DNA from 4 places in the Paenibacillus sp. alder61 genome. Region 3 is predicted to be linked to each of the others. Evidence: predicted binding sites of a transcription regulator. Region 3 holds the regulator's gene; each other region holds the start of a gene.

Region 1 (7,506 bases), on a different contig from region 3:
TTCCTGCAGATTTGCAGGAATTTTGAAATTTTGGGCACGAACTAGAAAAAAACATGCACATATGCAGGAATTCTAGGTTATCAAGATTGTCTGACGGGGTACTAGCTTAATATCCGATAAACAAATAAACAAAAAAACCGCAAATTCATGCGGTCTTTAATACATTTACATCTTGTCTTCTGACAAAAAACGCCTGCTTTTCTTTCTTACAAACCCGCCAAATACTCTCTGACCTGGCCCGGGGTCTTGGCAAATTTACTGTGCAGGTGAGCGACTTTTTCCCCGTTTTTGTACACGAGCAGGCTTGGAATGCCGCGCACCTCATTGGCCTCCGCGATCGGCTGGAACTGCTCCGCGTCCATCGAATAAAAATCTTTGTCCGCATGCTCGGCTACGATATCCCCGATAAAGCGGTCCAGGTTTTTGCAGTCCGGGCACCAGTTTGTCTCGAATTTGATAACGGTATATTTGTCGCTTTGAATCGCCTGCTGATATTGCTCTTCCGATTGAATTTTTTCCATGTTGGCCCTCTCCCTTATTCAAATCTGTCTATCTACATATTAAATATTCAAGCCATTGAAATGCAAGTCGCTTGTAAGGTATGATACTCTGAAACAAGGAGGAGTTCAAATGAATAAATTCGGAATGACCGCCAAACTCGTCGCTCATGAAGGGCAGCGCGACATGCTGCTGGGTATTTTGCTGGAAGCGGCTCAAGCGATGAAAACGGTGGACGGATGCGAACTTTATGCGATAAATGTAGACGATGGCGATCCCGACTCGATCTGGATCATGGAAATTTGGCGGGATGCGGACGCCCACGCGGCCTCGCTCAACCTGGAGGCAACGAAGGCCGTCATCTCCAAGGGAAGACCCTTTATTGCAAAAATGGAGGGAACCCGATTAAGGGTCGTCGGCGGATTGGGTGTCTAACGCCTGAATTCAGGCGGGCGGCAGCCGAATGGATGTACATTCCGATTCGGTTTGTTCCTGGCCATCGGCTGCTCCCGCCCTATTGCCCCTTTTTAGTCGATAGCTTCCTGCCCCTCCGTCCTGCCCGCTTCAAGCAGCACCCGATTCCGCCCCAGAAGGACGGCGAGAAGTATCAGCAAGAAACCTGTACCCGCAAGAAGCCATTCAATTCGGACGGCGTCCGCCAGCGGACCGAAAATCAGCATCCCGACCGGCATCATGGAGGTCGAAATCATGCCGAGGACCCCGAATACCCTTCCCATGAAGTTTTCGTCGACTTTTTCCTGGAGCAGCACCATGGACGGCGTATTGAACATCGGCATGGCGATGCCGAAGATAGCCATAAACACCAGATAGCTCCAGAATACCGGAACGACTCCGAGCGCCAGCGTACAGCCCCCCATCACCAAACCGGCGAGCATGATCGTACGGATTTTATTGGCGAAACCGCCCCAGGACGCAATCAGCCCCCCACCCGCCATCATGCCGATGGAGAACGCGATCTCGATGGCGGTCAACCGCCAGACATCGTCGCCGAAGCTGCGTGTCACTTGCAGCGGCGTCAAAAATGCGGCCGGTGCCATCAGGACGAACAGGACCGCGAAAAACAGAAAGAAGATTTTTAGGAAGCGATGGTTCTTTATGTAGAGAAGCCCTTCTTTCAAGTCGCTGAAATAGCCTGTCGCTTGCTTTTCGGAAGCCTTCTCGTGTGCGGGGATATTAAAGAACAGCAGCAAAGTGAGAATCGCGATGGCCGCGGTGATGACATCGATGAAGAAAATGCTTACGATCGATGCTTTCGTCAGCAAAGCCGCGCTGACCATCGGGGAAACAAACATGATGACGGCTTGCAGCGTGCCGTTAATTCCATTGACCTTCGTCAGCTTGTCTTGCGGTACGATCTGCGGCAGGATCGCGCCGACCGCCGGTGTCTGCACCCCTGTTCCCAAAGCGCGGATCGCCGCCATCGCGAACAGAAGCCAGATCGCCTCGTAGCCGAGCAAATAGACAACGGCAAGAATCAGCGTCGCGGTAGCGATCATACCGTCCGACAAAACGATCAGCCATTTCCGGTTAAAGCGGTCCGCCCACACCCCGGCAAAAGGAGACAGAATAAAGGTGGGAATGAACCCGCAAAGAATGAACAACGTCATCATAATTCCGGATTGGGTGGTCAGCGTAATATGCCACATGATGGCGTATTGGACCAAGGACGAGCCGAACAGCGAAATGGTCTGACTGCTCAAAAACAGCACGATATTTCTTTTCCAGTTGTTCACGGTCATCTCCTTTTTTCCTTAAAAATTGGTTTTTGTCGCCCATATTGTAACATGACCGCTATAGGTTGCAAACGGCTAAGCCAAACAAAGAGCCGGGAAAATTCCCCCGACTCTTTTAGCTTACAAAACCCTTCTCCTTCAACGCCTCATATGCGGCGCTTTCCTGCTCTTCTTTGATCTGATATTCCAGGGTTCCGTCGATCACCTTCGCGCAGCGCCCTCCGAACGGTTTAAGGATCGCCTTGATTTCACCAATCTCAGGGCTGGACTGTAAAGAGTATTGAACTTTCATCGGTTACCCACCTCCTAAGGTAGGATTACAACAAAAGCCCGGCTTGTACAGTAACAAAAATCACATCAACTTACCCCACGCGCCGCCTTACGTAAAATACTCCAATTTCGCCCGCGGAAAAAACTTCTCCATATACGAAAAAAGATGGGACTTGATATCCTCCTCTTCGTCCTTTTGATAGATGTATTTGCCGATCCCGTACTTACCCCATTTGTACCTCCGCTTCTCTTCGTCCAGCTCCAGCTTGGTCATGGGATAATTTTTCTCGATAATGCGCTTGGCCGGCTTGGTGAACCGGTGCTGGATAAATTCAAAGGTAATGTCGTCCCTCGCATCCGCGGGCAGCTCGGCGTCGAGACGTTCGAACATATGGCGGTAGCCTTCTTCCCATCCCTCATGTAGATAGATCGGAGCCACGATGAAGCCGAGCGGATAACCGGCCCGGGCCACCTTGCCCGCGGCCTCGATCCTCTTGTCCAGAGGCGATGTCCCGGGTTCGAAGTTTTTGATTACATAGTCCGCGTTCACGCTAAACCGAAATCGGGTTTTTCCGTTATGCCGGGCGTCCAGTAAATGATCGACATGATGGAATTTCGTCACGAACCGGAGTTTCCCCAACTCCGATGTCCCGAAGTGTTCGATCGCCCGTTTCAGGGTGTGCGTCAGATGATCGATCCCGACGATATCCGAAGTACAAGAGGCTTCGAACCGGGTTATCTCCGGCGCTCTCTCGGCCATATAGCGATCCGCCGCCTCCAGAATTTCCTCCACGTTGACGTAGGTCCGGATATAGGGCTTGGTCCCCATCGTCGTCTGCAGGTAGCAGTAATGGCAGTGGCCCATACATCCCGTCGCAAACGGAATCGCATATTCGGCGGAAGGCTTGGACGTATCGAATTTCAGGGTTTTGCGGATGCCGACGACAAGGGTCGATTTGGCTACGCGGTATTTTTGCAGATCGCTGTCGCCCGGCAAGTTTCGGATCTGATTATGCGAGGTCGTATAGCGAATATCCAGCTTCATACGTTCAAACTTCTCCATAAGCTCTCTGCCCAGCGGATAATCCAGGGCATCCGGCTCGAAATAGACCAGCCGCGGCGTAAACGGAGGATTCATTCCCAAATCCCCTCGGCGGCGGGTCCATAAACGTCGTTGTAAGCTTGCTCCGCTTCCTGCGCCGTCGAATAGACGGCCATCTCGTTCGTCAATGGATAGTAAGTCTCATACAGAAAAACCGCCAACTCGCCCGGCTTCTCCGGATGATTGACGACCGCGGCCTCCTGGATATTGGCCACATCCTGAGTATGCGGATTCCGATAAAAAACGTAGACGATATCCCCCGCTTTAAAGGTTTGAGCCCCATACTGTTGTTCATCGTACATTCCCATCTCCTGCCCTTCCTTTTCGCAAAAAATCCGTTTCAAGTAATTTATGTATTTCCCTTCGGGCCGAAAAATATTTATGTTATCCGGGCCGTACAACCTATTTCAGGCATAAAAAAGGGAGCCGACTTGGCTCCCTTTCGAATGCTGATCCCTGTTTATTTCACTTCGGTCGTTCCCGTCACCTTACCGTCGATTTTGGCGGACGCTTTGACGTCCTCGTTGGCAAAGTAAATGTTTCCGTCTACGGTTGCCGACTCGTGCAAATTAAATCCGTTCGCTTCCACGTAAACGTCACCTTTTACCGTGCCGCCTTGAATTCTCAAGTTTTCGCTTTGTACCGTCAGTTTAGGCACCGTGAGCGTGAACGAAGCGGTAATGTTATGGTTCTCATCCTGCGTGTAGAGCGCGATTTTACGGTAAATGTCGCCGTCCGGCTTGTTCTTGTCATGGAATTCCCCCGCCACGACGACGTCCTTGTCGACCGTGAGATCGCCCAAAGTGGCGATGATCCATGTTCCTTGCTCACTTACCGCGTTAATGAACGCATCCGCATCATTTACGATGGAAGCGGTCGTTACCGCATCCGGCTGCTCGCCGGCAGCGGTTTGTTCGGCGGGTTTATTCGGTTCAGCCGCTTTCTCCTCCTTGGCGCCGCAGCCGGACAGCAATGCGATGGCGACGCCTGCAACCAATAAGCCTTTAAAAATCTTCACAGTGGTTTCCCCCTACTCTTTTTAATTACAAGTTGATTATAATTAAAAATTGCAGGAAAGAATGTGACAATATTCACAAGGTTGTGACATTACTCACTTTGCTGTTTTTAACGTCCGTTTAGCCTTCCCGGTTACATCTGCATCGGTCCGAGAATTCCAAGTTCATACCCTTTGGCCACGGCACCGATACGAGTTTTGACTTCCAGCTTTTGAATAATCGAAGTGATATGGTATTCCACGGTCCGCTGGCTGACCGCCAGCTCCCGGGCGATATCCTTGTTTGTGAGCTCCCTGGCCACGAGAGCCAAAACTCTTTGCTCCGCAGGCGTTAAGGGCTCCACCGGGGACTTGTTAAACAGCCGTTCGAGCATCAGCACATGGCCGGATATGCTCTGTCTGATCGCATTGATGATTTGCGGATACGTCGCCTGCTTGGATAAATAGGCGTTGACTCCAAGCTCATAGGCTTTCCGGTAAAACTCGTCATACCCGTACCCGGACAGCATGATCAACTTCAGCGAAGATCCGTATTTTCCCTTAAGGATAGACGCAAGCTCGAAACCGTCCAGTTTCGGCATCGAAACATCCATAACCACCACGTCCGGTTCATAAAGGTGGATCTGCTCCAATAACACCAGGGGATCCGTAAACGTCGCCTGAACCGAGAAATTCGGCTCTTCTTCGAGCCGAGTTTTAAGTCCCTCCATAACGAGCGGGTGATCGTCCAACAGAATAATTTTAACCAAGCTTTCCATCGTGCTTCTCCTCCCTTTCGTAAGCCGAAAGTTTCAGCATCACCCGGGTCCCTTTTCCGGGAGCCGCCTGAATTTCCATTTCCCCGCCCAAATACTCGATCTGTGCGTTTACCGAAATAAGCCCGATATGTTTTTCTTGCAAAAAACGGCTGTCGCGGTACAGCGTAACCGGATCGAATCCTCTTCCGTTATCGCTGACCAGACAGTGGATTCCTTCCTCCGGATGGCTTCGAACCCGTACCTCAAGGGAGGTGGCATCGGCATGCTTTAGCGCGTTATTGGTCAATTCGCGAATCATGCGGAATAGATTGCTCCGAAGCAGCCGATCCGGCGGCTCCGCCAGTCCCCACTCGTAGCTTAGCGTCGTATGGATCCCCGTCTCTTCGACGGACCGAAGCAGCCAATGCAAAGCCTCCTCCAAACCGGCTTTGTCCGCGATTGCCGGATGCAGATCATCGCAGAGCAGCCGGATGTCCCGCTGAGAGTCATAAACGCATTTCAGCCAGGTCTCCACCCGCTTGGGCTCCGCTTTACCCCGATCGGCCAGCTCTTCCAAATCCCGGGACAGAAATATCAGGTTTTGGAGCAGCTGATCATGAAGAAAATACGTCGTCCGCAGCCGTTCCGCGTGCTGGGCCTCCATCAGCATGCGCCGCTCCAGCCGCATATCGCTTACCCGCCTTTCAAACGCCGCGTTCTGCTCCTTCGCGCGTTGATATTCCTGCTGCAGCCCGGACAAACTTCGGACATTGATCAGAAGGCGGATCGCTTCGTTGCGCATGCTGACGATCAGCTCTTTCTCCTCCGCTCCCATAAGCGAGGAATTCCGCTTGGGACCGACGCACAGGTAACCCTCGAACTCATTCTCCCCGTCCATCCTTAACGGTTCGATATGGATAAAATCAAACCTGGCCTGTAAAAACCCGGGATCCAACCACTCCCCCTCCTCCGGAGTTAAGGAGGCGTAAGCCCCCGTCCCGTGGACAATCAACCGGCTCCCGTCCCGCCATATGAGGCAGCTCCCCGTTACGTCCATCACACGGTCCATGACTTCCCCGATCATACGGAGAATATCCCGGATATTCCGGGCTTCCGCCGTTTGAATCGACAGCTTGAGCGTCTGTCTGTCCAGCCACTCCTTCCGCTTTCCGGCGTTTCTCCCCGACCAGCGAAGACTTGTCCGGTAAATGAGGGTCACGGCGAGAAACGCCAAGAACAGCAGCGCCGGCCAAAACGGCTGCGGCAGGCGCGAGGCCAGCAGGAATAAAATAAAAACCGCGCCGAAGTACAGGCTGTGAATCAAGACCCGCGGCATATACAACTTCATATCGATCAGACTGCGCTTGCGCAGGACATACAACATCGTCGACGAAAGCGGTACGAGCCCCGTCAGCGCATATTCCGGCGAAACCAGAGCATCGCCCCGGATTAAATCGGGCAGGGCATACAGGAACACATACGGCAGCAAGCTGAAATACAACCCGGTCACAAGCACCAGGGCCTGATTTTTTTCAATCCGGTCAATGACCCTCCAATATACCCCCACCGCGATCACAACGAGCAGCAGCGCAAGCAGAAAAACCACATGCACCGCCTCGCGGATCCAACCCGGAATCTGTTCGCCGGCAACCGCGTATACCGCATACCCGGAGAACAGAACGCAGAACAGGCGGAACGTGCGCAGCAGGTTGCGGAGCCGGCCCGATACGGACCGGATAACGAACGACACGCAAAACGAAAGCAGCATGTAAGGCAGCCAAATCGCGCTCAAGGATAAAATAAAATCCGACAGCCGCAGCTCCGTTGAATACAGCGTCAATATCGTCAGGGCCATCACGAAATTGATTGCCGTGAACTGCCGGACCAGCCGGGAGTTGGGGTTTTTGCGGTAGGCCGATAAACCGATGGCCAAAAGGGCAAGCTCCATCCCTATCGCAAACCCATTTTTCAGAGCATCGCCGGCATCTGTCGCGACGCTCTTAAGGGTGACGGATCCGTCCACTCCCTTAAAGCCGATTGCGGAAATCTCAACAAGGGATACGGGGCTTCGTTTCTCCCCCAGCCGCGTTTCCGCCGCTTCCCCGTCCAGGGTCAGGACACGGTCTCCCG
Region 2 (7,506 bases), on a different contig from region 3:
GTTAACAGTTAACCCGTATACTAAATTTACCTAAAAATTAAGATGTAAATATAAGGAGGATTCGGAGAGAGATGAGTATAACAGAGAACGTGAATTTGAATGATTTTTATACGGTATTAAAAGAACGGCATTCGGTTCGAGCTTATGATCCCAGCGTAGAGATCTCCAGAGAAGAAATGACGGAAATGCTGGAGCTCGCTTCTTCCGCCCCTTCTTCTTCCAACCTGCAGCCATGGCGTTTCCTCGTCATCGACGACCCGAGCTTGAAGGAAAAGCTGCTGCCCATCGCCAACAACCAGCAGCAAGTGGTCGATGCCGCGGCCGTCGTTGCCGTGCTTGGCGATTTAAAGTCCTATGAACAGGCGGATGCGATTTATTCCAAAGCGGTCGAAGCCGGATACATGGACGAAACGACGAAAAATTCCTTTGTGGAACGGCTCCAAAGCATGTACGGCGGACTGAAGCCCGAACTGCTGCACCAGGTGAACGTGCTTGACGCGGGTCTCATTTCGATGCAATTCATGCTTATTGCGAAGGCAAAGGGTTATGATACCGTTCCTATGGGCGGTTATGATGCCGTTAAATTTGCGGAAGCCTTCAACCTGCCAGAAACGCTGAAGCCCATTTTGCTGATCGCCGTGGGGAAAGCCGCCAAACCGGCACATAGCACCGTTCGCTTGCCGATCGGGCAAATCACCCACTGGAACAACATATAAGTCGCGTTTCCCCGTTAATAGAAAGATCATCCACACCGGCCCGCATGGGCCGGTTTTCTATTTCCATTTTTACCATGTCAAAGCTGGTTTTGATTGGGGCTTATGGTGACAATGTGCAGTATTATGGAGGGACGGACGCGAGAAAATAACGGGTGGAGGGAAAGCGCCTAAGTCCGTAGGTCCGGTTCCAATTTCCAGGAAAATCTAACATAGGCTGTAAAGTTCATCTCAAATGGTCATCAACTTCATCTAAATAAAGTTTTGTTTATATCTTACATGGATATTACAATAGGAGTTAGAAAAATCGTGAAAATTGGAACAAATGATAGGTGACAAAACGAAAGGTGGAGAAAAGATTGGCTATTACAACACAATCGAGCCCTGAACTTCAAGCGGCCCAGTCCTATGTGAATGAAGTGTATGAAACCGTCAAGAAGCGCAACCCGGGAGAAAGCGAATTTCACCAGGCCGTTAAGGAAATTCTTGACTCCCTTGTGCCGGTTTTTGCGAAGAACCCCAAGTACAAGAACCATGCGATCCTGGAAAGAATCGTCGAGCCCGAAAGACTTATTACCTTCCGCGTACCTTGGGTTGACGATCAAGGGAACGTGCAAGTCAACCGCGGTTTCCGGGTACAGTTCAACAGCGCCATCGGCCCGTACAAAGGCGGACTTCGCTTCCACCCTTCCGTAAATGCGAGCATCATCAAATTCCTCGGCTTCGAGCAAATTTTCAAGAACTCCTTGACCGGTCAGCCGATCGGCGGCGGTAAAGGCGGTTCGGACTTCGATCCGAAGGGTAAATCGGACAACGAGGTTATGAAATTCACGCAAAGCTTTATGACGGAACTGTCCAAATACATCGGTCCTGACGTTGACGTACCGGCGGGCGATATCGGTGTAGGCGCCCGTGAAATCGGCTTTATGTTCGGGCAGTACAAACGCCTCCGCGGCGGTAACGAAGCGGGTGTCCTCACGGGCAAAGGCCTGACTTACGGCGGAAGCTTGACGCGTACCGAAGCGACCGGTTACGGCCTCGTTTACTTCACGGACGAGATGCTGAAAACCAAAGGCGAAAGCTTCGCCGGCAAAACGGTCGTCGTTTCCGGTTCCGGCAATGTGTCGATTTATGCGATTGAGAAAGCGCAGCAGCTCGGCGCCAAAGTCGTGGCCTGCAGCGATTCGAACGGATACGTATACGACAAGAACGGCATCAACCTTGATACCGTGAAGCGGCTGAAAGAAGTGGAAAGAAAACGGATCAAGGAATACGTGAACGAACATCCGTCGGCCGAATATCATGAAGGCTGCGAAAATATTTGGAACATTCCTTGCGACATCGCGCTGCCTTGCGCAACGCAAAACGAAATAAACGAAGAGGCGGCCAAAACATTGGTGGCCAACGGCGTAAAATTTGTTGCTGAAGGAGCCAATATGCCTTCCACCCTGGAAGCGATCGAAGTTTACCTCAGCAATGACGTGTACTTCGGACCGGCCAAAGCGGCCAATGCCGGCGGGGTTGCCGTTTCCGCTCTGGAAATGGCACAGAACAGCGCCAGACTTGCCTGGTCCTTTGAGGAAGTGGACGCCAAACTGAAGGACATCATGAAGAACATTTACAGAAACAGCGTGAATGCGGCTGAAGAATACGGCCATCCGGGCAACCTGGTGGTTGGCTCCAACATCGCCGGCTTCCTGAAGGTCGCCGACACGATGGTAGCCCACGGCGTTATCTAATCGCATTATCTAATACAGATGTCTGTCGGCCAATGAGGCCGGCGGGCATTTTTTTATAAAAAAGAACCTTCCCTCGATCAATGAGGGGAGGTTCTTTCGATTCAAGTGAGATCAGTATGCCAAAGCGTCCAGCGCTTTGATGTGGGACAGGTAGCGGATGTTGCTCGCTTCCTTCATCAGCGTGGCCGGCAATCCGCGCAGTTGCGTGTTGCTTGCGCCGATCGTCGCCACCGCATCCTTGCGGCCCAAGCTTGCCAGCGTACCCGAGTTCACCGGGCTGAACGTTTCCATATGTCCGCCAGTCAGGTTAGCGTACAGGTTGTAGCCGATCAGCTCGCCCATTTGCCAAGCGATTTGCGCCGTTGGCGGGTACGGACGACCGTCCGCGCCGAAGTATACGGCACTGTCGCCGGCGACGAATACGTCTTTATGCGATGTGGATTGCAGGAATTCGTTGACCGTCGCGCGGCCGCGGTTGACCTCGAGGCCCGATTCGCCGACCAGCGGATTTCCTTGCACACCGCCTGTCCATACGAACGTGTTCGCCACGATTTTTTGCCCGTCCTGCAGATCGATCGTGTTGCCTTCCACTTTCGTTACAGGCAGCCCGGTCAGGAATTTGACGCCGCGCTTCTCCAGGCTTGTCGTTGCGCGTTCGATCAAGTTGTCCGGCAGTACCGGCAAAATTTTAGGGCCGGCTTCGACCAGCATCAATTGAACTTCTTCTTGTTTGATGCCGTATTTCTTGCTCAGCTCAGGCAGCTTGTCGGCGATCTCGCCCACCAGTTCGACCCCGGTCAAACCGCCGCCGCCGATCAAGATCGTAGCGTCCGCCGGATTTTTCGATTTCGCGTATTCCGCCAGTTTCTCTTCGATATGACGGTGGATGCGGTTGGCGTCATCGGCCGATTTCAGCACCATGCTGTACTGCTCCAGCCCCGGAATCCCGAAGTAAGCCGTGATGCTGCCAAGCCCTACAACCAATGCATCATAAGTCAAAACCGTGCCGTCGTGCAATTTAACTTGCTTGTTGTCGACCGAGAAGCTGTCGACTTTGGCGATACGAAGGTCGATGTCTTTGCCCTTGAACAGTTTCTCGAGAGGCAGCGCCACCGCGCGTTCCGCAATACTCCCCGCGGCCAGGCGATGCAGCTCGGTAATAATCTGATGTGTCGGATATTGGTTAACAACCGTAACCCGTGCTTGTTCTTTGGTCATGTATTTCCGGATATTCAAAGCGCTCAGTACGCCGCCGTAGCCGGCGCCCAGGATGACAATATGTTTAGACATAGTAATTCTCCGTCCTCCGTTCTGACAAATTGAGATGGTAACACCTTAAAGATAGCGCGTCTATTTTTGTTGTTGTCTGCTCTTTTCGCCCGCGACTTGAAGATAAGCGTTCACGAAACGGAACAGCTTTTGCGCTTCCGGGTCCTTGAGCATTTTGAGCAGCCCGAACAGACCGATAACTTCTTGACTTGCGTCAGCACGGTCTTTGGCTTCAATCACGGTAGCTGCGATATTTTTAACCGTCCCTACAACAGGACCGGCGATTTCGGAAATAGCGCCCACCGTGTCGCTCTTTAAAGTTTCATCCGTCGCAACGGTTTTGGCAAAATCATAAGACTTCGTCAGAATATTCACCAGCTCGGTCAATTTCGGCAGCTGTTGAACCAGGACTGTCAAGGATTCCTGAACCTCAGGCTTGAGCAGTTGATCAACGATATCGCGTTGCGCATTGTCGCTGGACGTGATCGTCGTTTCTTGTGCAGATTTTGTTTCCGTGTTCGCTTCCGACATACCAATTCTCCTTTACATTAAGCCACAGTGCTTGAATTTTGGGTTAGAAGGGTCCCAATTCCCTCACCGAACTCGCTAGAGTTAGTGAAAAATTGAACATTTAATCAGTAAACAACCCGTAATAGATTGTAACATACTTTCAACAAAAATAGTCATTAAGTTTTAACTTAATGACTATAATCTGAGATTTTTATCATAGTTTGTCCGATTCTAGGAATCGTATTCGGCACGGTTAATATTTAAAATCGAATCGGGGCGCGATCTCTTGTAAATAATCATAAAAAAGCTTCTCCGTCGGCGGCAGCTCCCGGGTAGCCGGTACGATCACCCCTACGTCCCGGGTGACCTCCGGCTCCGTGATCGGTAAAATCACAATGCTGGAGGCGATATGCTCGCTGAGCGCGATCTCCGGTAGAACGGTGAGACCCAGTCCCGCCGACACAAGGCCTTTGATCGCGTCCAGATCATCCCCCTCAAACGCCACCTTGGGCTGAAAGCCGAGATTGCCGCAGGCTTTCACGACGATGTCGCGCAGCACGAAGCCTTCGGGAAACAGCACGAACAAGTCCTCTTTCAGTTCGTTCAAATTGAGCGATTCTTTCTTCGCCAGCGGATGGTCCGCCGGAAGCAGGGCGACGAATTTCTCCTGAAACAGCACCGTTCCTTTAATTTGCGCTTCCTGCTGCGGGACGGGGCCCATGATCGCCAGATTCAGGTCGCCTTTGGCCACCCAATCGACCAACTCCCGGTAAGAGCCGTGCTGCAGTTGAAAATGCACCGCCGGATACCGCTCCCGGAAGCCTGAAACCGCCTTCGGAATCATCTGCGCCGCCATACTGCTCGGAAAGCCGATCCGCACCGTCCCCCGCTCGGGGTCCAAATATTCGCTGATTTCCTGCTGGGCGTTTTCAATCACCTTCATCAGGTGCTCCATATGCCCGAGAAATAACCGCCCGATCGGGGTCAGCTTCACCTTGCGTCCTTCATGAATGAACAGGTCCACCCCCAGCTCGGCCTCCAGCTTGAAAATTTGCCTGCTCACCGCCGACTGCGAAACATGCAGCGCATACGACGCTTCGGTAACATGCTCCAGCTTCGCGACCTCGATGAAATATTGGATTTGCCTCAGTTCCACGTCCGCACCTCCCCTAACAAAGAACGTCAGGTCTTTCAGGTTTTAATCCCCATTATATAGGTTAACCGCCGGGAACGGAAGCCCGCGGGATTCGCACCAGGAAAAGCCCGGCGCAGAGCCAGATGGGACCGCACGCTCAGGGGCAAGCGACAGGGCGGGTAGAGCCTCCGGCGACCAAAGACTGGGTGGAGTAGCCATATGGGGGGGGGAATAGCTGCGCGGAGGGCGGAGTTACTTCGCGGGAAGCGAGAGTTGCTGCGCCGGAAGCGGGGTTACCGCGCGGGAAGCAAGAGTTGCTGCGCCGGAAGCAAGAGTTGCTGCGCCGGGAGCAAGAGTTACTGCGCGGGAAGCAAGAGTTGCTGCGCCGGGAGCAAGAGTTGCTGCGCCGGAAGCGGAGTTACCGCTTTTCCGGACATTAACGGGATTTTCTCCCGCTAATTTCCGGCAAAACCGCTGTTTCCGTGATTTAACTGGAATTTCTCCAGTTAAATTGGGCAGAAAGAGTTCAATTCTCCCCCGGGGGTACAATTAGCGGGAGAAATTCCAGCTAATTTGTTCAACTGAAGCTGATTCGGCATAATTACCGGGAGTTTTTCCCGTTAATCATCATCATCATTAAGCGGCATCAGATTGGCAGCATAGCACAGCCCCCATCAGCAGCAGCATACCATCGAAAAAGCCCAAAGGACGATATCCTTTGGGCTTCCGAATTCACCATTGAGGGCGATCCAGCTCATACAGGTTCCGGTACCGCGGCTCTCGCTCCATCAGTTCGGCGTGAGTCCCCCGCATGAGCACGCGGCCTTCCTCCATAAAAAGGATCTCATCCATCTCTTCCGCAAAAGCGAGATGGTGCGTGACCCAGATGAGCGTTTTGCCCGCCGTCGACCGGAAAATGGTCGACATCAGCTCACGTTCGGTTCGCGGGTCGAGCCCCACCGTCGGCTCGTCCAGGATCAGCACCGGCGTGTCCTGCAGCAGCACGCGCGCCAAGGCGACGCGCTGCCGCTCCCCGCCGGAGAAGCGCTGCCCGGTCTCCCGCATCGGCGTTTCCAGCCCCTGCGGGAGACCGGCGAGCAGTCCGCCGAGCTGCGCCCGCTCCGCGGCTCGGCGAATATCCTCCATCTCCGCGTCCGGACGACCCAGCCGGATATTGTTCGCCACCGTCGTGTCGAACAAATGCGGGCTCTGGTTCAGCACGGAGATGATGCGGGGGATGCCGTCCCCGTAGGCGGCGGACGGCACCCCGTTGATCGTGACGGCCCCGGCCGCCGGGACCAGGGCCCCCTGAATCAGCTTCAGCAGCGTCGACTTGCCCGCTCCGCTGCGGCCGATAACGGCGACCCGCTTGCCCTGCGGGAGATCCAGCGTCACGCCGTCCACGGAGCGCGGCCCCTCCGTGCCGTAGGCGAAGGAGGCCCGCTCCAGCTTGACGTGCGCCCGCCGGGCCGCCGTCTCAAGCTCGGCGGCAGAGGGAACCGCCGCCGCAGCGCCCCCCGTTCCGCCTGTCGGCGCGGCATCCGCCGCGTTGGCCTCTTCGCTAGCGCCGCCGCCCGAAATCCGCTCCAGCCGGTTCAGCGATTCCCGGTATTCCGGCAGGCGCTGGACGGCCTCGGATACCGGCAGGAACGCATCCGCCAGCGGGAAAACGACCAGCACAAAAGCGGCGATCAGCGTCGGGTTCAACTGCCCGGCCGCCACTTGGCCGCCGGACCAGTAAATCATCGATACGACCGTCAGCCCGACGACAAGCTGGCCGATGAAGGCCCGCCAACGCGCCCAGGCTCGCAGCTTCCGCTCCTTGCGAAGCACGGCTTCCTCGTCGCGTTCGTAGTCGTTCAGAAAGTCGGCCGCTCTTCCGCTGATCACCCAATCGCCGATCCCCATCACCGCATCGGTCAGCTTTTGATACAGCCCGTTTCGCTCCCGCTTGAGTGCGGCGTCGGCTCTCCGGGTCAGCATCAGCGAGATATAAGGCAGAACGGCGACGAGGATTAAAATGTAGAGGGCGACCAGAAGCGCAAACCACAGATCGAACACGCCGAGCGCAATCACCGCGGTCGCGTACAGCACCAATGCGATCAGGCTGGGGAAAACGGTGCGGATGTATACGTTTTGC
Region 3 (7,506 bases):
ATCCGCTCCAGAGCGGCAAGGACGGAATCGAGACCGAAACGGTCGGCCATTTCGAGCGGACCATATTGGAACTGGTACCCGATGCGCATCGAGTCATCGATGTCCTCGGCGGTGGCCACGCCTTCACCAAGCACATGCAGCGCTTCGTTGATCATCAGGCAGATAATCCGGGAAGTCACAAAGCCCGGGGATTCGTATACCATAATTCCGCGCTTATCGACAACTTCCTCCACAAACCGCTTTGTTTCTTCAAACGTGGAATCCGAAGTTTTCAAGCCGCGGATAATTTCCACCAGGTTGATTTTGGCTACGGGATAAATAAAGTGCATGCCGATCACGCGCTCCGGATACATCGTCGAACCGGCGATTTCCGTCAAGCTGAGCGTCGATGTGTTGCTGGCCAGAATAATATTGCTTGGACAAACTTGATCGAGCTGTTTGAATACCTCCCGCTTGGCATTCAAATCCTCCGAAATGGTCTCGATGACCATATCGCAGGTACCGAGTTCGGCAAAATGAGTCACCTTATGAATTTTGGATAAGATCAGCTTCTTCTCCGCCTTGGTAATCGCCCATTTCTCAAGCTGCTTGTCCAGGCTCGTTTCGATCATGCTGTACGCATGGTTTAATTTCTCCGTCGTTTCTTCCACGAGTAGCACATCCAGACCCTTGGCCGCCAGCATTTCGCTGATGCCTTGGCCCATCGTGCCGCCACCAATGACACCTATTCTTTTGAAGTTCATGGTTCTCTCGCTCCATCCTTTCATGGTCTCTCCATAATATTGTACCCCTGATGTCGAATAATACATCATTTTATACCCAACATATAATAATATCTTAGCACGAGCAAAAAGTAAAAAAAAATAACCGGCATGATAAATCATGCCGGTAAATTGAAGCTGTCACGAAATTGACAACGGAACTGATCGCCGGAAAGGCGCTCTTCTTTGAGCAAAATTTCCAGGGAGCGGTCGAACACGGCCGCATGGTCGATCAAAATCTGTTTGGTCCGAGCCGCAAGCTCGTCCAGAATTTTGGCGTTTTCCTTCATGAGAACCTCTTTGGTCACCATGTCCATATTTATGATGCCGAGCGAGGTCAACCCGGACGTCATCATCGTCTGAACCAGGTTCAGCGCCTGTTCGAAGTCGTTGCTGGAACCGGTACTGCGTCCGCCGTAGTAAATTTCCTCCGCCGCTGCCCCCGCGAGCGCGATGATAATCTGCCCCTCAATATACGGCTTGGTGTACAGGTACTTTTCCTCCTGGGGATTATGCCGCACGTATCCCAAGGCCCTGCCGCGCGGACTAAGCGCAACCTGGTTGACGCTTCCCGGAGCGACGACCTCCGCGGCGACCGCATGGCCAAGCTCATGGACGGCTACGCGCCGTTTCTCTTCTTCGGTCGATTGACGGTCGGTCTTTTCGCCCATCATCACTTTATCGATCGCCATCGAAAGATGGCTCTGCTTGATTTCCTCCAATTGATCGCGCATCGCGTAAATCGCCGCTTCGTTCATCACGCTCTCCAGCTGTGCCCCGGAGAAGCCGTAGGATTCCTCCGCGACCTTATCCAGATTCACTTCCGGCGCCAGCGGTTTGTTCTTCGCGTGGATTTCGAGTATATGACGACGGCCCTTCTTGTCCGGCAGATCGACCTGGATATGGCGGTCAAAGCGTCCCGGACGCAGCAGCGCACTGTCCAGCATCTCTTTGCGGTTCGTGGCGGCGATCAACAAAATCCGCGGCGTGTCGGACGTGTAAATGCCGTCCATTTCCGTCAGCAGCTGGTTCAGCGTTTGATCATACTCCCGCTGCTGGCCGCCTTCGCGTTTGCCGCCGATCACATCGATTTCATCGATAAAGATGACGGCATTCTCCTTGTTTTCCTTCGCCGCGCGCGTGCGGGCGTCCTTGAACAAGTCGCGGATCCGGCTGGCCCCCACGCCTACATACATCTCCACAAATTCACTGCCCGATGCCGCGACAAACACGGCGTTCGTGTACTGGGCCGCCGCTTTCGCCATCAGCGTTTTCCCCGTCCCCGGAGGGCCGGTCAGCAGAATCCCTTTCAGCGGGCGGATGCCGAACTTCTTGATCTCTTCATGACGCACCATAAAGTCGAGGGCTTCACGAAGCTCCTGCTTGGCACTGTCTTGGCCGCCGATTTCTTCAAATGTCAAACCGGGCGACGCCACCTTCTTCCGCTTGCGTTCCTGGGAAGCGGTGGCGACGATTCCGCCGCGCATTTTAACGGCTGTCAGCAGCGCACCGACCATCACGAGGCCGACGAGCAGCGGAATGACATTAAAACCGACAAAAGCTAAAAATATGAGCAGGACGGGAACGAACCCAACCGCAACTTCGATCATCCATTTACGCATTAGGCCACACCCCCAAAGTTTGCGGTACGCGAGGCAAGATGACAAACTTGCTCGCCTGACCATCCGTCAGTGTAATGTACACGTTGTTCTCGTCCATTTCCGCTTTGGCCGAAACGCCTTTAACCTGCTTTTGCAGTTCATCCAGTGTAGTCGTTATATCGGTGTACTCCTTCTTTTCCATAGCTTGGGCAATCGGGAACAAAGCCTTGTCCCACAAATCGTTCAGCTTCTCGGAGGCTTTGTCTTCCACGACCACCTTCACCTCGCGGCTCCCGATCCACTTGCCGCCCTCCCGCTCAATTTGCTGAACGAGGCTCCCCAAATCCGTCCCGGGTTCCAAATCGAGTTTCAACTCCACCTGTTTTGGGGTAATATTCGTTTGTACACTTCTTACACCTTCCATAGCGTTGACTTTATGTTCAAACGGGCTCTCCACAGCCCAATGTCGATATGCAAACCATCCTCCGAACAACAACAGTGCGGATACGGCCACACTAGCCACAATCGGTCCAACACGCAATTTCACGTTGATGTCCTCCTTGGTGTACAAAAATATAAATGAATAGTATATCAGTGAATAGTAGACGAGTATGCAAAATAAACTTACAAAGATGAGTATATCACATCGTATATACGATTTCGAATCAAGTTGTGAATTTATTTTAAATTTTATCAAAAAAACAGCCCCGAAGGACTGCTTTTTGGCAAAAACACAAATTTATTCATCCGTTCAATCGAAATAATATGTTACCGGTTGGGCAAAGTAAACACTTCTTCCAACGGCTCTCCATCGCTGAAACGGAAGAACCGGTAATAATGATGAGCTTTCTCTTTGTAAAAGAGCTGCCATACATATTGGTCGTTGTAAATGCCCGGCATCAGTCGTACAGGGGTGATCCCGGGAAATTTGTCTTTAATGATTTTCCGGATCTGACTTTCCGATACGCCCTCGTCCATGGGTTTCACTTCCGGAGTCCCCTTTTCCGGCAGCCAGACCATCACTTCCCGGCCGTTTTCGTCCTTCCCCTGCACGACCCAGCATACCTGATCCCAGACGGATTTCCACACCTCATCGGCCTCCGTCAGCCCAGTTTCTTGCATCGCCCGCTGAATCGCTTGCTTCTCTCCCCGCCATAAATCCTGCTCAACAAAAAGATAGTAGCGGTGAAGCCCGATGAGGACGAGCCCCAGTATCAGAAGGGAGAGCAAGATCCATTTGGTTCTGTTTCTCAACCTTCTCTTCCTTTCCCCGATCGGCGTAGTATCAACATCCTATAGATCGTCTTATCGGCCGAGAAGGCGCTCAAACGCTGCTTGGGCTTCAAACCTTACTTTCTCCTCGTCGAGCGTGAGACAAGCGCCATGTTTGACCACTTGCTTGCCGTTCACCCAAACATGCTCCACATCTTTCGGCCCTGCCGAATACACGATATGGGAAATATAGTCCGTACGAGGCAGAAAATGCGCCTGTTCCGTGTTCAGGGCGATAAAATCCGCCTTCATGCCGGCAGCGAGTCGACCCGTATCCTGGAGAAATAACGACTTCGCCCCGTATTCCGTCCCCATGCGCAGCGCCTCAGCCGCCGGAACTGCCGTCGGGTCTCCCGATACGCCTTTATGAATCAGTGCCGCCAGACGAATTTCCTCGAACATATCGAGGTTATTGTTGCTGGCAGGTCCATCCGTACCCAGCGATACGGTAACCCCGGCCTTGAGCAGCTCGGGAACGCGGGCCACGCCGCTAGCCAGCTTCAGGTTGCTTCCGGGATTATGAGATATCGCGACCCGGTGCTCGGCCAAAACGCCGATTTCCTCGTCCGTCAAGTGGACGGCATGGGCCAGCAGCGTCGGCCGGCTGAACATGCCGAGATTCAGCAGGTGCTGAACCGGGCGGACGCCGTAGTCGGCCACATTTTGCTCCACCTCGGCTCTCGTCTCCGACATGTGCGTGTGCATCGGCAAATCGAGATCATGCGCCGCTTGCACAATTTTTTCAATGTAATCCGGAGGACAAGTATATGGAGAATGCGGCGAAATCATCGTGGTGATTCTCCCGTCGGCCTTGCCGTGCCACTCGCGCGCAAAATTGACCGCCTCGTTCAGCTTGCTTTGCTGCACTTCAGGCGGGCAGAGCCCGATGACACCGCGCGTTAGAACGGCGCGGATTCCCGATTTTTCGACCACGGCAGCCGCCTGGTCCATATGGTCGTACATATCCAAAAAGGTGGTGGTCCCGCCTTTCAACATCTCCAGCACGGACAACGCCGTTCCCCAATAAACATCCTCGCCGGTAAATTTCGCTTCCATCGGCCACATCTTCTCCTGCAGCCACTCCTGAAGCACCATGTCGTCGCCGTAGCCGCGCAAAAGCGACATCGCCGCGTGACCGTGCGTATTAATCAAGCCGGGGAGAAACAACAGGCCCTTGCCGTCAAACGTCTCGGCCCCTTCCACGCCCTGCGGCCGCTCCGTTCCGACATATGTGATCCGGTCTCCTTCGACCAGCATATAGCCCCGAATGACAGGGGTCTTCTGATCCTGCACCGCAAAGGTCCCGTCTTTAATCAGCCATTTTCGCGTCATGTTCCGTATGTTCCTTTCCAGCATCCAGATAATAGGCCAAACTCATCAAATCGGTTGTGAAATCCGCCGCATGAACGCGCACTTCGGAGGGTACCTTTAAGATGGTCGGCGCGAAATTCAGAATCGCTCCGATTCCCGCAGCCACCAATTGATCGGCAACCCGCTGCGCCTCCACATCGGGAACGGTGATGATCCCGATTCGGATGTTGTTGCTTCGGACCGTATCGACCAACTCGTCGATCGGCTGAATCGTAATATTGTTGATCTGCGTCCCGATCTTGTGAGGGGATGCGTCAAAAACCGCCACAATCTTCATATTATCTTTCAAGTACGCGTTATAATTCGACAACGCTTGGCCCAGGTTACCGGCCCCGATTAAAGCGACGTTAATCTGCTGATCCAAATTCAGAATTTGACGGATTTTCTCGATCAGATACGATACGTCGTAGCCGATCCCTTTGCGGCCGAAATCGCCGAAATAAGCCAGGTCTTTGCGGATTTGAGCCGGATTCAGATCCAGCTTCTGCCCAAGCTCCTGCGAGGATACCGTCGGCACCTCCCGGCGGCTGAGTTCATTGAGAAAACGCAGGTACACCGGCAGGCGGCGAACCACCGCATCCGAGATTTTTTCCGATTTCATCAAATTTCCCCCTACGTACACGATTTGAGGAACACTTAAGATTCCCCGGCGTTGAGCCATTCCGAAATCCGCGGCACCATCTGCTCCAGCGGCATATGCTCCATTTTCGGTCCGGGCAAAGAATATAAAAAGTATTTACCGTAATAAGATTCCAAGATCCGAGTATCATAAACCACCACGATCCCGCGATCCTGCGAAGAGCGGACCAATCTGCCGAAACCTTGTTTAAAACGGATGACGGCCTGGGGAACGGATAGCTTCATGAACGGGTTCTTCTTCTCTTGCTGCAGCCGCTCGCTCTTGGCTTCCACCAGCGGATGGTTCGGCGGTTGGAACGGCAGCCGGACGATGGCTAGACTCGTTAAAGCCTCCCCGGGTATATCGACGCCTTCCCAGAAACTGCTCGTGCCGAGCAAAACCGAAGCGTGCTGCCCTTGGAACCTGCGGGTCAGCTTCGTCCGGCTCCCGCTGTCCATCCCTTGCCCGATCACGGTGATGCCCCGCTCGGAAAGCAATTCCTTCAGCGGGTCATACACCTGCCGCAGCATTCGGTAGGACGTAAACAGAACCAGCATCCTGCCATGGGTGGCGGTCGCCGTATCGGCCAGGGACCGAACGAGCGTGGAAACAAAATAGTCGTCTCCGACGCTGCCTTTCACACTTGGAAAATCCCGCGGAATGACCAGCAGCGCCTGCTCCCTGTAATTGAACGGGGACGGGAGCATGGCGGTATTGAGCCGATCCTGCTCCGCCGCTTCGGCAAGCCCCAATTGATCGATCATATACTGGAAAGACTTGTCGACCGAGAGGGTCGCCGAGGTCATCACTACACTCTTCTTCTTGTTGAAGAAAAATTCCTTCAATTGGGCGCTCACATCGATCGGCACCGCAAAAATTTGCAGCGATTTGCTGCGGTAATTCCCGTTGCCTTCGATCCAGTAGACGGTATTCGCGTCTTCCAGCTTGATAAAGAAGCGGAGCGCCTCCCGCTCGGTGGCAAGGTCCTTCAATAAGCCGCCGATATCGGTGATCAGGCTGTCATAGCCGAAGTCATGCTCATCGTCCTTCAACTCGCCGATCAGCCTTTCCGCTTTGCGGATCACGTCGCCCAGAGCGACATAAATCTGGTTCTCCAGCTCAGCCAGCGTATCCCATTGCTTCGGTCTCTTCTGGGGCAGCAGGCGCAGCACGAATTGCCCCGGATCTCCAGGCGCCGCGTCGCTGCGTTCCGGCATTAGGCTGAACATCTGATCCGCCAGGCGGTCCCAGACTTCCTTCACATCGACCAGGGTCGGATACAGCCCGTCGATGACGGAGCACCACTCGCCCGACTTTTCGCTTCCCGACTGATCCAACATCATGCGCAAATTCGGGAATTGCCCGGTCTTGCTGTCCTTGAATAACCGGGTGAGCGTGTGAACAACGGTGAAATACTTCATCTGGAGCCCCAGGTGTTTCCCGGCGACTTCCTCCAAATGATGGGCTTCATCGATGACCAACCGTTCGTAACCCGGAAGCAGCTGGTGTCCGGCCTGAATATCGGTAAACAGTTTGGAATGGTTGGTGATGACGACGTCCGCTACGCCGGCTTCATGCTTCGCTTTGTGATAATAGCACTTGCGAAACCATGGACAGGATCGGCCGAGGCAGGAGTCCGACTCGCTCGCCACGGTTTCCCAGAAATCTCCTCCACGGTTTCCGAGGTTCAGCTCCTCGTCGTCGCCCGTCTCGGTTTGCGCCAACCACACGATCATCTGGGCGGCGGTGATGATTTCTTCTTTAGGTGAAGCAAAGTCTCTTCTATTAATTTTATGTTCAAATTTGCGCAAACACAAATAGTGCTGTCGCCCTTTGAACACGGCGGCCCGGAATGGGAACGGAACCGCTTCGGTAAGCAGGG
Region 4 (7,506 bases), on a different contig from region 3:
GGAAGCCTGCAGCCGAATCAGGTAACTTTCTAAACCTTCCGGCTGGAAAATGTGGAAAGGCTTGCTGTGAAGCGAATAACCGGCTAGCAATATCTGCAGGTTTTTGTGATCCATAAATGGCTTTCCCCTGTACTTTTAAAAAAATAATGACCAGATCGTTCATGTTTTAATCATATTATTCATTTTACAATAAGACAATTTGAAATACCATGTAGGTGAGTCTAATGACACCACGATCGCTTCCTGGGAGGAGTGATGAGAATGACAAAAATGAAAGTCGGGATGATCGGCTGCGGGAACATCAGCCCTGCCTATTTAACGTATCTCGCCCGGAGCGAAGTCGTTGAGGTGCATGCCTTGGCCGATCTGCTACCCGAAAAGGCTCATGAGCGGGGAGCCGAGTTCGGCATTGCAAACGTATGCACAGTGGAGGAATTGCTGAATCATCCGGAAATCGAACTGATCCTGAATTTGACGGTCCCTTCGTCGCATGCTTCGGTTAATATGAATGCGCTTCAAAAAGGGAAGCACGTTTATGTGGAGAAGCCTTTATCCGTCTCGCTCGAGGAGGCGAAAGCGACGCTGGAGTTGGCCGAAGCCAAGGGGCTGCGCGTCGGCTGCGCTCCCGATACTTTTCTCGGGGCGGGTATCGAAACGAGCCGGCGAGCCATCCAGGATGGCTTGATCGGCAAGCCTGTAGCGGCCACCGCGTTTATGATGGGCGGCGGTCCGGAAAATTGGCATCCGAATCCGGCGTTTTTCTATGCCGAGGGCGGCGGTCCGATGTTTGACATGGGGCCCTACTATTTGACCGCGCTCGTGCAATTGCTGGGGCCGATTTCGCGCATTAGCGCGATCGTCTCCCCCCCGGGTCCCGAGCGAAGTATTCAAACGGGACCCCGGGCGGGCGAGAGCATCCCGGTACGGACGCCCACGCATTACAGCGGGAGGCTGGGTTTCGCCTCAGGGGCGGTGGGCACCTTGGTGACCAGCTTCGATATCCCCGGCGGAAGCGCGCTTCCTTCCATGGAGATTTACGGTACGAAAGGAACGCTGAGCGTGCCCGATCCGAATTATTTCAACGGCGAGGTCAAGGTGCGGCTTCACGGCGACGAGGAGTGGCGTCCGGTGCCGCCGGCGTTTGAGAGCGGACCGAATGAGCGGGGGCGTGGCCTGGAGGATATGGCGAGGGCGATTGCGTCGGGCGAAGGGCATCGGGCCAGCGGGGCCGCGGCCTACCATGTACTTGAGGCGATGCACGCATATGAGCGTTCATCCCGAGAGGGCCGCCATATCGAGCTGTCCAGCGCATTCATGCTTCAAACCGCCAAATGACGAGCCATAATATGGCCAACCCACCAAAAATCCAATTGTAGAGGTGATTAATTATGGTTAAAGTAGGTTTACAGCTTTATACCGTACGCGAAGCCATGGAGCGCGATTTTGAAGGTACGCTTCGGAAGGTCGCCGGTCTTGGCTACCAGGGTGTGGAATTTGCCGGATTTTACGGGCGGACGCCCGAACAGGTCAAGGCGATTCTGGAGGAGACCGGCCTGGTTGCTTTAGGAGCCCATACATCGTACGGACGGCTTCTTCACGCTTTGGATGAAGAGATCGCGTTTAACAAGGCGATCGGCAACCGCTATCTTATTTTCCCTTATTTGGAGGAGAAAGACCGCGAACGCTGGGAAGAAGTCATTGAAGACATGAAGCGGATCGGTCAAAAATGCGTCGACGCGGGCATGGTGCTCTTCTATCATAACCATGAATTTGAATTGACCGAGGAGTTGGACGGGCAGCCCGTTCTGGACGCCATCTTCGCCAAAATTCCGCCGGAGTTGATTCAGATGGAACTGGATTCCTGCTGGGTCAGCTATGCGGGATTCGATCCGCTGGAGTATATTTCAAGATACAGCGGGCGTCTGCCTTTGCTTCATTTGAAAGACATGGTGATCAAGACGGACGGAACGGCGGAGACCGTGGAACTCGGCCAAGGGGAAGTGGCGATCAAGGATGTTGCCGACGCGGCGATCTCCGCAGGCGTGGAATGGCTTGTCGTAGAGCAGGATCATTGCGCCGGCGACGCGTTGGAGAATATCAAAACGAGTATGGATTGGGTGCGGGATTACGGAAATCAAGGAGGACGAATCAATGTCTAAAATTTTGAAAGTTGCGATTATCGGTTGCGGGGGCATCGCCAACGGCAAACATTTGCCGAGCCTGGCGAAACAGCCGCAGGTTCAAATGACGGCGTTCTGCGATATCGTTGAGGAGCGCGCGGCCAAGGCTGCGCAAGAGTACGGCGCGGAAGGCGCGAAAGTTTATACGGATTACCGCAAACTGCTTGAAGAAACGGATGTGGATGTAGTTCACGTCTGCACGCCGAATGATTCCCACGCGGAAATTACGGTCGCTTCGCTGGAGTCCGGCAGACACGTCATGTGCGAGAAGCCGATGGCCAAAACGGCGGAACAAGCGCGTCAAATGCTGGATGCGGCCAAACGGACCGGGAAAAAGCTGAGCATCGCTTACCAGAACCGCTTCCGCGACGACAGCTTGTTCCTGAAGCAAGTTTGCGAAAACGGCGAACTGGGCGATATCTACTTCGGCAAAGCGCTGGCGCTGCGACGCCGGGCGGTACCGACTTGGGGGGTATTCCTGGACGAAGAGAAACAAGGCGGGGGCCCGCTAATCGATATCGGCACCCATGCATTGGACTTGACGCTGTGGCTGATGGATAACTACGAGCCGAAAAGCGTAACCGGGTCGGTGTTCCATAAGCTGGGCGGCCGTGCGAATGCCGCCAACGCGTTCGGCCCTTGGGATCCGGAACAATTCAAAGTGGAGGATTCCGCCTTTGGCTTCATTACGATGAAGAACGGAGCGACGATCGTACTGGAGTCCAGTTGGGCCCTCAACGTCCTCGACTTCGGGGAAGCGAGAACCTTGCTGTGCGGCACGGAAGGCGGGGCGGATATGAACGACGGGCTGCGTTTGAACGGCGAAAAATTAAGCCGGCTTTACGAAACGAAAGTCGATTTCGGATCCGGCGGGGTGGCGTTCTTCGAGGGTCAGCAGGAAAACGATGCGACCCGCGAAGCCAGATACTGGGTAGAAGCCATCCTTGAGGACAAGGAACCGCTCGTTAAGCCGGAGCAGGCCCTTGTTGTAACGGAAATTCTTGAAGCGATTTACGAGTCGGCGAAAACAGGAAAAACGGTATATTTTGACTAATTTATAACAAGACACTCAAAACATCTTGATATAGGAGGTAGGGACATGAAGTTAGGTGTTTTTATGGTTCTGTTCGGCGGCCGCCCGTTTGAGGAGGCGCTGGATCTTATCGCCGCGCAAGGGTTGAAAGCGGTCGAGATCGGCACGGGCGGACATCCCGGCAATTCGCACTGCAATCCGGACGAACTGCTGGGCGATAAAACGGCCCTCAGCAATTTCAAGAAAGCGGTGGAGTCTCGGGGCTTGACCATCAGCGCGCTAAGCTGCCACGGCAACCCGCTCCATCCGCAAAAGGCGATCGCCCAAGAATTTCACGACGTTTTCGTAAAAACGGTGCAGTTGGCTGAACAATTGGAAGTTCCGGTTGTGAATACCTTCTCGGGCTGCCCGGGCGATCACGAGGACGCCAAGTATCCGAACTGGCCTGTGGCTCCCTGGCCTAACGACTTCCAGGAGATTTTGGACTGGCAATGGAAGAACAAAGTGATTCCTTACTGGACCGAGTGGGGAAAATATGCGGCGGACCACCATGTAAAAATAGGGCTGGAGCTCCATGGAGGATTTTCCGTTCACACGCCGGCCACGCTTCTCCGCTTGCGCGAAGCGGCGGGCGAAGTGATCGGAGCGAACCTGGATCCGAGCCATATGTGGTGGCAGGGCATCGATCCGGTTCAAGCGATTTCGATTCTGGGCCGCGCGGGTGCGATTCACCATTTCCACGCCAAAGATACGACGATCGATCCCGTGAATGTGAATCGCCACGGCATTACGGACATGCAGCCGTACACGGCTATGTTGGACCGCGCATGGCAGTTCCGGACCGTCGGCTTCGGGCATGACATGAAGACCTGGGCGGACATTATCAGCGCACTTCGTCTGCACGGTTACGATTACGTAGTAAGCATCGAACATGAAGATGGCCTGATGTCCACCGAGGAAGGCTTCACCAAGGCCGTGAAGAACCTTCAGCAAGTGCTGATCGAAGATTCGGCGTCAGACATGTGGTGGGTATAACTGGCGGAGAAGGGAATATAATTTAGCAGTAGCGGCTGCCGCCCGGCAGCCGTTTTTTTGAGAGCATCAAATTCGCACCCCTTCCCTTGGTGTTTTTTTGCACAAAAATATGCTATGATGAAATATACTAACTAAATGTAAGCTAACACCGATAAATCCGGTTTTAACAACGATGGGGTGAGAACGTTATGGAAGAAAACCAGCATGCGATGTGTCCGCGTTTTGAGTCGGCCTTCGTCATCCTCGGCAAACGTTGGAACGGTCTGATTATTCATACGCTGATGAGCGGACCGAAACGGTTTAAGGACATATCCAACGGCATTCCGGCCATGAGCGATAAAATGCTCTCCGAACGAATGAAGGACTTGGAGAACGAGGGGATTGTAGTCAGACATGTCTACCCTGAAACCCCCGTACGCATCGAATACGAGCTTACGGAGAAGGGGAAGGCGCTCAGTCCGGTAATGGAGCAGGTCCAGCACTGGGCGGAGGCGTGGATCGAGTAGGACAACGTGCCGTTATCCTGCGGGGAGGCGGCACGAAATATATGGAAAGTGGGTGTACTTGTGGCTGAGGTAATCGTAATCGGAGCGGGACCGGCTGGTTCCAGCGCAGCCTTGTTTCTCGCTAAGGCAGGGAAGGAGACCCTCGTTCTGGACAGCAACGCCAGTATGACGAAGCGGGCTTGGATTGAGAACCATTACGGGGCAAAGGATATTTCCGGTCCGGATTTGCTGACAATCGGTCGGGAGCAGGCCCAGAAATTCGGCGCCAAGTTTATCGAAGAGAAGGTAACGGTAGTCGATACGAACGGCGGCTCCAAGGTGACGGTAAAAACGGAGAGCGGCCGCAGTTACGAAGCGGCTCATGTGATTCTGGCGACAGGCGCGTTGACCGAACTGGCCAACACCATCGGCCTGAATCTGGTGGAAGGCCGCGAGCCGCGAATCAAGACCGTCATCGAAACCGACGGGTTCGGACGCACAAGCAAGCCGCGGGTATGGGCGGCAGGTACGGTTGCCGGTGTAAGCGTTCACACGATAATTACCGCAGGTGACGGAGCGAAGGTGGCCATAGAGCTTATCAGTGAGCTCAATGGCGAACGCTACGTCGATCATGACGTATTAAAGAACTGATCATACAGTCCTATTCCTTGCCAAAAGCCTCCCAGACTTCCTAAGCGGGAGGTTTTTGGCGTAAAATTGACAAAAACAAAGTGACTGCAATCACATAGTTCTATTTTAGTGTATCGTAGTTTAAAGTCAGTACATTTGTGACTATAGAGATCCAAAAACCGGGTTGGGAGGGTGATTTTCTATTTTGCAATAGAGAATTGCAAGAAAGTTTGAATATTTTTGTGATATTTTTCACAATTATTGTGAAATGGATCACACATTAGTTTGAATTTTAAGTATATAATCGAAGCATAGAACGATACCAAGGACGATGCAGTTAGAATCCGCGTCAATTTGAAGGAGGCATTTCCGATATGGGGACAGATAGAGAAAAGCTTGTGGTGATCGGCAATGGGATGGCCGGGATCAGCACCGTTGAACAGATTTTGAAGTTGACAAAGAAATTTGACATTACCGTTTTCGGGAGCGAGCCGCATCCGAACTATAACCGGATTATGCTTTCTTACGTTTTGGAAGGCAGCAAAACGATCGATGATATCGTGCTGAACGATCTGAATTGGTATCGCGAAAACGGGATTACCCTGCATACGGGAACAACCGTAGCGAAAATCGACGAACAGGCCAAAGAAGTGGTGACCGTAGACGGCATGCGCGTACCTTACGATAAGGTGCTGATCGCCACCGGCTCGAATTCGTTCATCCTGCCGATTCCGGGCAGCGATAAAGAAGGGGTAGTCGGTTTCCGCGATATCGCAGACTGCAATCAAATGCTGGAAGCGGCGAAAACTTGCCGTACAGCCGCCGTTATCGGCGGAGGTTTACTGGGGCTCGAAGCGGCCAAGGGGCTTGTGCAGCTAGGGATGGATGTCACCGTCGTTCATTTGATGGAAGATCTGATGGAGCGCCAACTGGACCACCAGGCCGCATCGATGCTCAAGGCGGAGCTTGAGCGTCAGGGCATCAAGTTCAAAATGGGAGCCCAAACGACGGAATTGCTGGGCGATACCCGGGTAAGCGGTCTGCGCTTTGCGGACGGTACGGAGCTTGCGGCCGAATTCGTCGTGATGGCCGTCGGAATCAAGCCGAATGTGGCGGTGGCCAGGGAAAGCGGGATTGAAGTGAACCGGGGGATCGTGGTCAACGACTACCTGCAAACTTCGATGGACGGCGTCTACTCGGTCGGCGAATGTACCGAGCACCGCGGGGTTTGCTACGGCCTTGTCGCCCCTCTTTTCGAACAGGGGATGGTGCTGGCCAAACATATCAGCGGCGTGGAGACGGCCCCTTATGAAGGCTCGGTCGTGTCGACCAAACTTAAAATTTCGGGAGTCGACGTATTCTCGACCGGCGAATTTATCGATGGACCGGAACATACCGTGATCGCCAACAAGGACGACTGGAAGCGGACCTACAAGAAGATTTTGCTGAAAGACGGCGTTATGGTCGGTGCCGTTCTGTTCGGGGACATTACCGATTCGGCGGAACTGCAGAAGCTGATTAAGCAGAAAACGGTGATGACGGATGAGCTGTACGATTCGCTGATGGGAACCGGCTGCTGCGGCGGCGGGGGCAAGAAGACGACCTCGGTCGAAACGATGCCGGATGAAGAAATTGTCTGCGGCTGTAACGGGGTAACGAAAGGAACGATTGTCGACGTTATTACAAACCAGGGGCTGACGACGGTCGATGAGATCAAAGCGTGCACAGGAGCAACCCGCTCGTGTGGCGGCTGCAAACCTGTGGTGGAACAAATTCTGCAGTATGTTCTCGGCGATGGTTTCAAGGAAACGGCAAAACAAGGCATCTGCAGCTGCACGACGCTGAGCCGGGATGAAATCGTGGCGGAAATCAAGGAGAAAGGGCTGCAAACCACCAAAGAGGTCATGAATGTGTTGGGCTGGAGCCAGCCGGAAGGCTGCTCGAAGTGCCGGCCGGCCATCAACTACTACCTGGGCATGCTGTACCCGGATACGCACGAAGATGAGAAGGAATCGCGTTTTGTTAATGAGCGAATGAGCGCGAATATTCAAAAGGACGGAACCTACACCGTCGTTCCGCGGATGTACGGCGGGGTGACGACGCCGGAGGAATTGAAGCGCATCGCCGACGTTTCGGTCAAATA

The links. The regulator Rex, encoded in region 3, represses fermentation and respiration genes when NADH is low (regulators of the CRP and FNR family bind a similar motif). The targets are predictions, from matches to a motif close to TTGTGAAATATTTCACAA.
Region 1: a site for Rex is predicted at 4,704-4,721, ahead of LBW89_RS02395 (polymer-forming cytoskeletal protein). Genes of this name have one in related genera too.
Region 2: a site for Rex is predicted at 4,335-4,352, ahead of LBW89_RS09875 (DUF1641 domain-containing protein). Genes of this name have one in related genera too.
Region 4: a site for Rex is predicted at 5,604-5,621, ahead of nirB (nitrite reductase large subunit NirB). Genes of this name have one in related genera too.

What each region holds. Positions count from the first base shown of each region.
Region 1 is NZ_JAIUDG010000002.1:103,034-110,539, reverse strand. It holds gene LBW89_RS02425 (thioredoxin family protein) at 207-521, opposite strand; gene LBW89_RS02420 (putative quinol monooxygenase) at 631-933, shown strand; gene LBW89_RS02415 (MFS transporter) at 1,026-2,258, opposite strand; gene LBW89_RS02410 (hypothetical protein) at 2,368-2,544, opposite strand; gene splB (spore photoproduct lyase) at 2,632-3,660, opposite strand; gene LBW89_RS02400 (transcriptional regulator SplA domain-containing protein) at 3,657-3,926, opposite strand; gene LBW89_RS02395 (polymer-forming cytoskeletal protein) at 4,085-4,642, opposite strand; gene LBW89_RS02390 (response regulator) at 4,774-5,397, opposite strand; gene LBW89_RS02385 (ATP-binding protein) at 5,381-7,506, opposite strand, start outside.
Region 2 is NZ_JAIUDG010000008.1:18,936-26,441, forward strand. It holds gene LBW89_RS09860 (nitroreductase family protein) at 72-716, shown strand; gene gdhA (NADP-specific glutamate dehydrogenase) at 1,073-2,452, shown strand; gene LBW89_RS09870 (NAD(P)/FAD-dependent oxidoreductase) at 2,564-3,742, opposite strand; gene LBW89_RS09875 (DUF1641 domain-containing protein) at 3,803-4,252, opposite strand; gene LBW89_RS09880 (LysR family transcriptional regulator) at 4,485-5,387, opposite strand; gene LBW89_RS27480 (hypothetical protein) at 5,681-5,806, shown strand; gene cydC (thiol reductant ABC exporter subunit CydC) at 6,099-7,506, opposite strand, start outside.
Region 3 is NZ_JAIUDG010000015.1:31,685-39,190, forward strand. It holds gene LBW89_RS16665 (3-hydroxyacyl-CoA dehydrogenase family protein) at 1-743, opposite strand, end outside; gene LBW89_RS16670 (AAA family ATPase) at 881-2,383, opposite strand; gene LBW89_RS16675 (hypothetical protein) at 2,376-2,909, opposite strand; gene LBW89_RS16680 (DUF5590 domain-containing protein) at 3,131-3,616, opposite strand; gene LBW89_RS16685 (amidohydrolase) at 3,668-4,966, opposite strand; gene LBW89_RS16690 (redox-sensing transcriptional repressor Rex) at 4,944-5,606, opposite strand; gene dinG (ATP-dependent DNA helicase DinG) at 5,642-7,506, opposite strand, start outside.
Region 4 is NZ_JAIUDG010000026.1:65,504-73,009, reverse strand. It holds gene LBW89_RS23275 (AraC family transcriptional regulator) at 1-114, opposite strand, end outside; gene LBW89_RS23270 (Gfo/Idh/MocA family protein) at 262-1,335, shown strand; gene LBW89_RS23265 (sugar phosphate isomerase/epimerase family protein) at 1,389-2,159, shown strand; gene LBW89_RS23260 (Gfo/Idh/MocA family protein) at 2,152-3,234, shown strand; gene LBW89_RS23255 (sugar phosphate isomerase/epimerase family protein) at 3,280-4,248, shown strand; gene LBW89_RS23250 (winged helix-turn-helix transcriptional regulator) at 4,437-4,754, shown strand; gene LBW89_RS23245 (NAD(P)/FAD-dependent oxidoreductase) at 4,815-5,384, shown strand; gene nirB (nitrite reductase large subunit NirB) at 5,738-7,506, shown strand, end outside.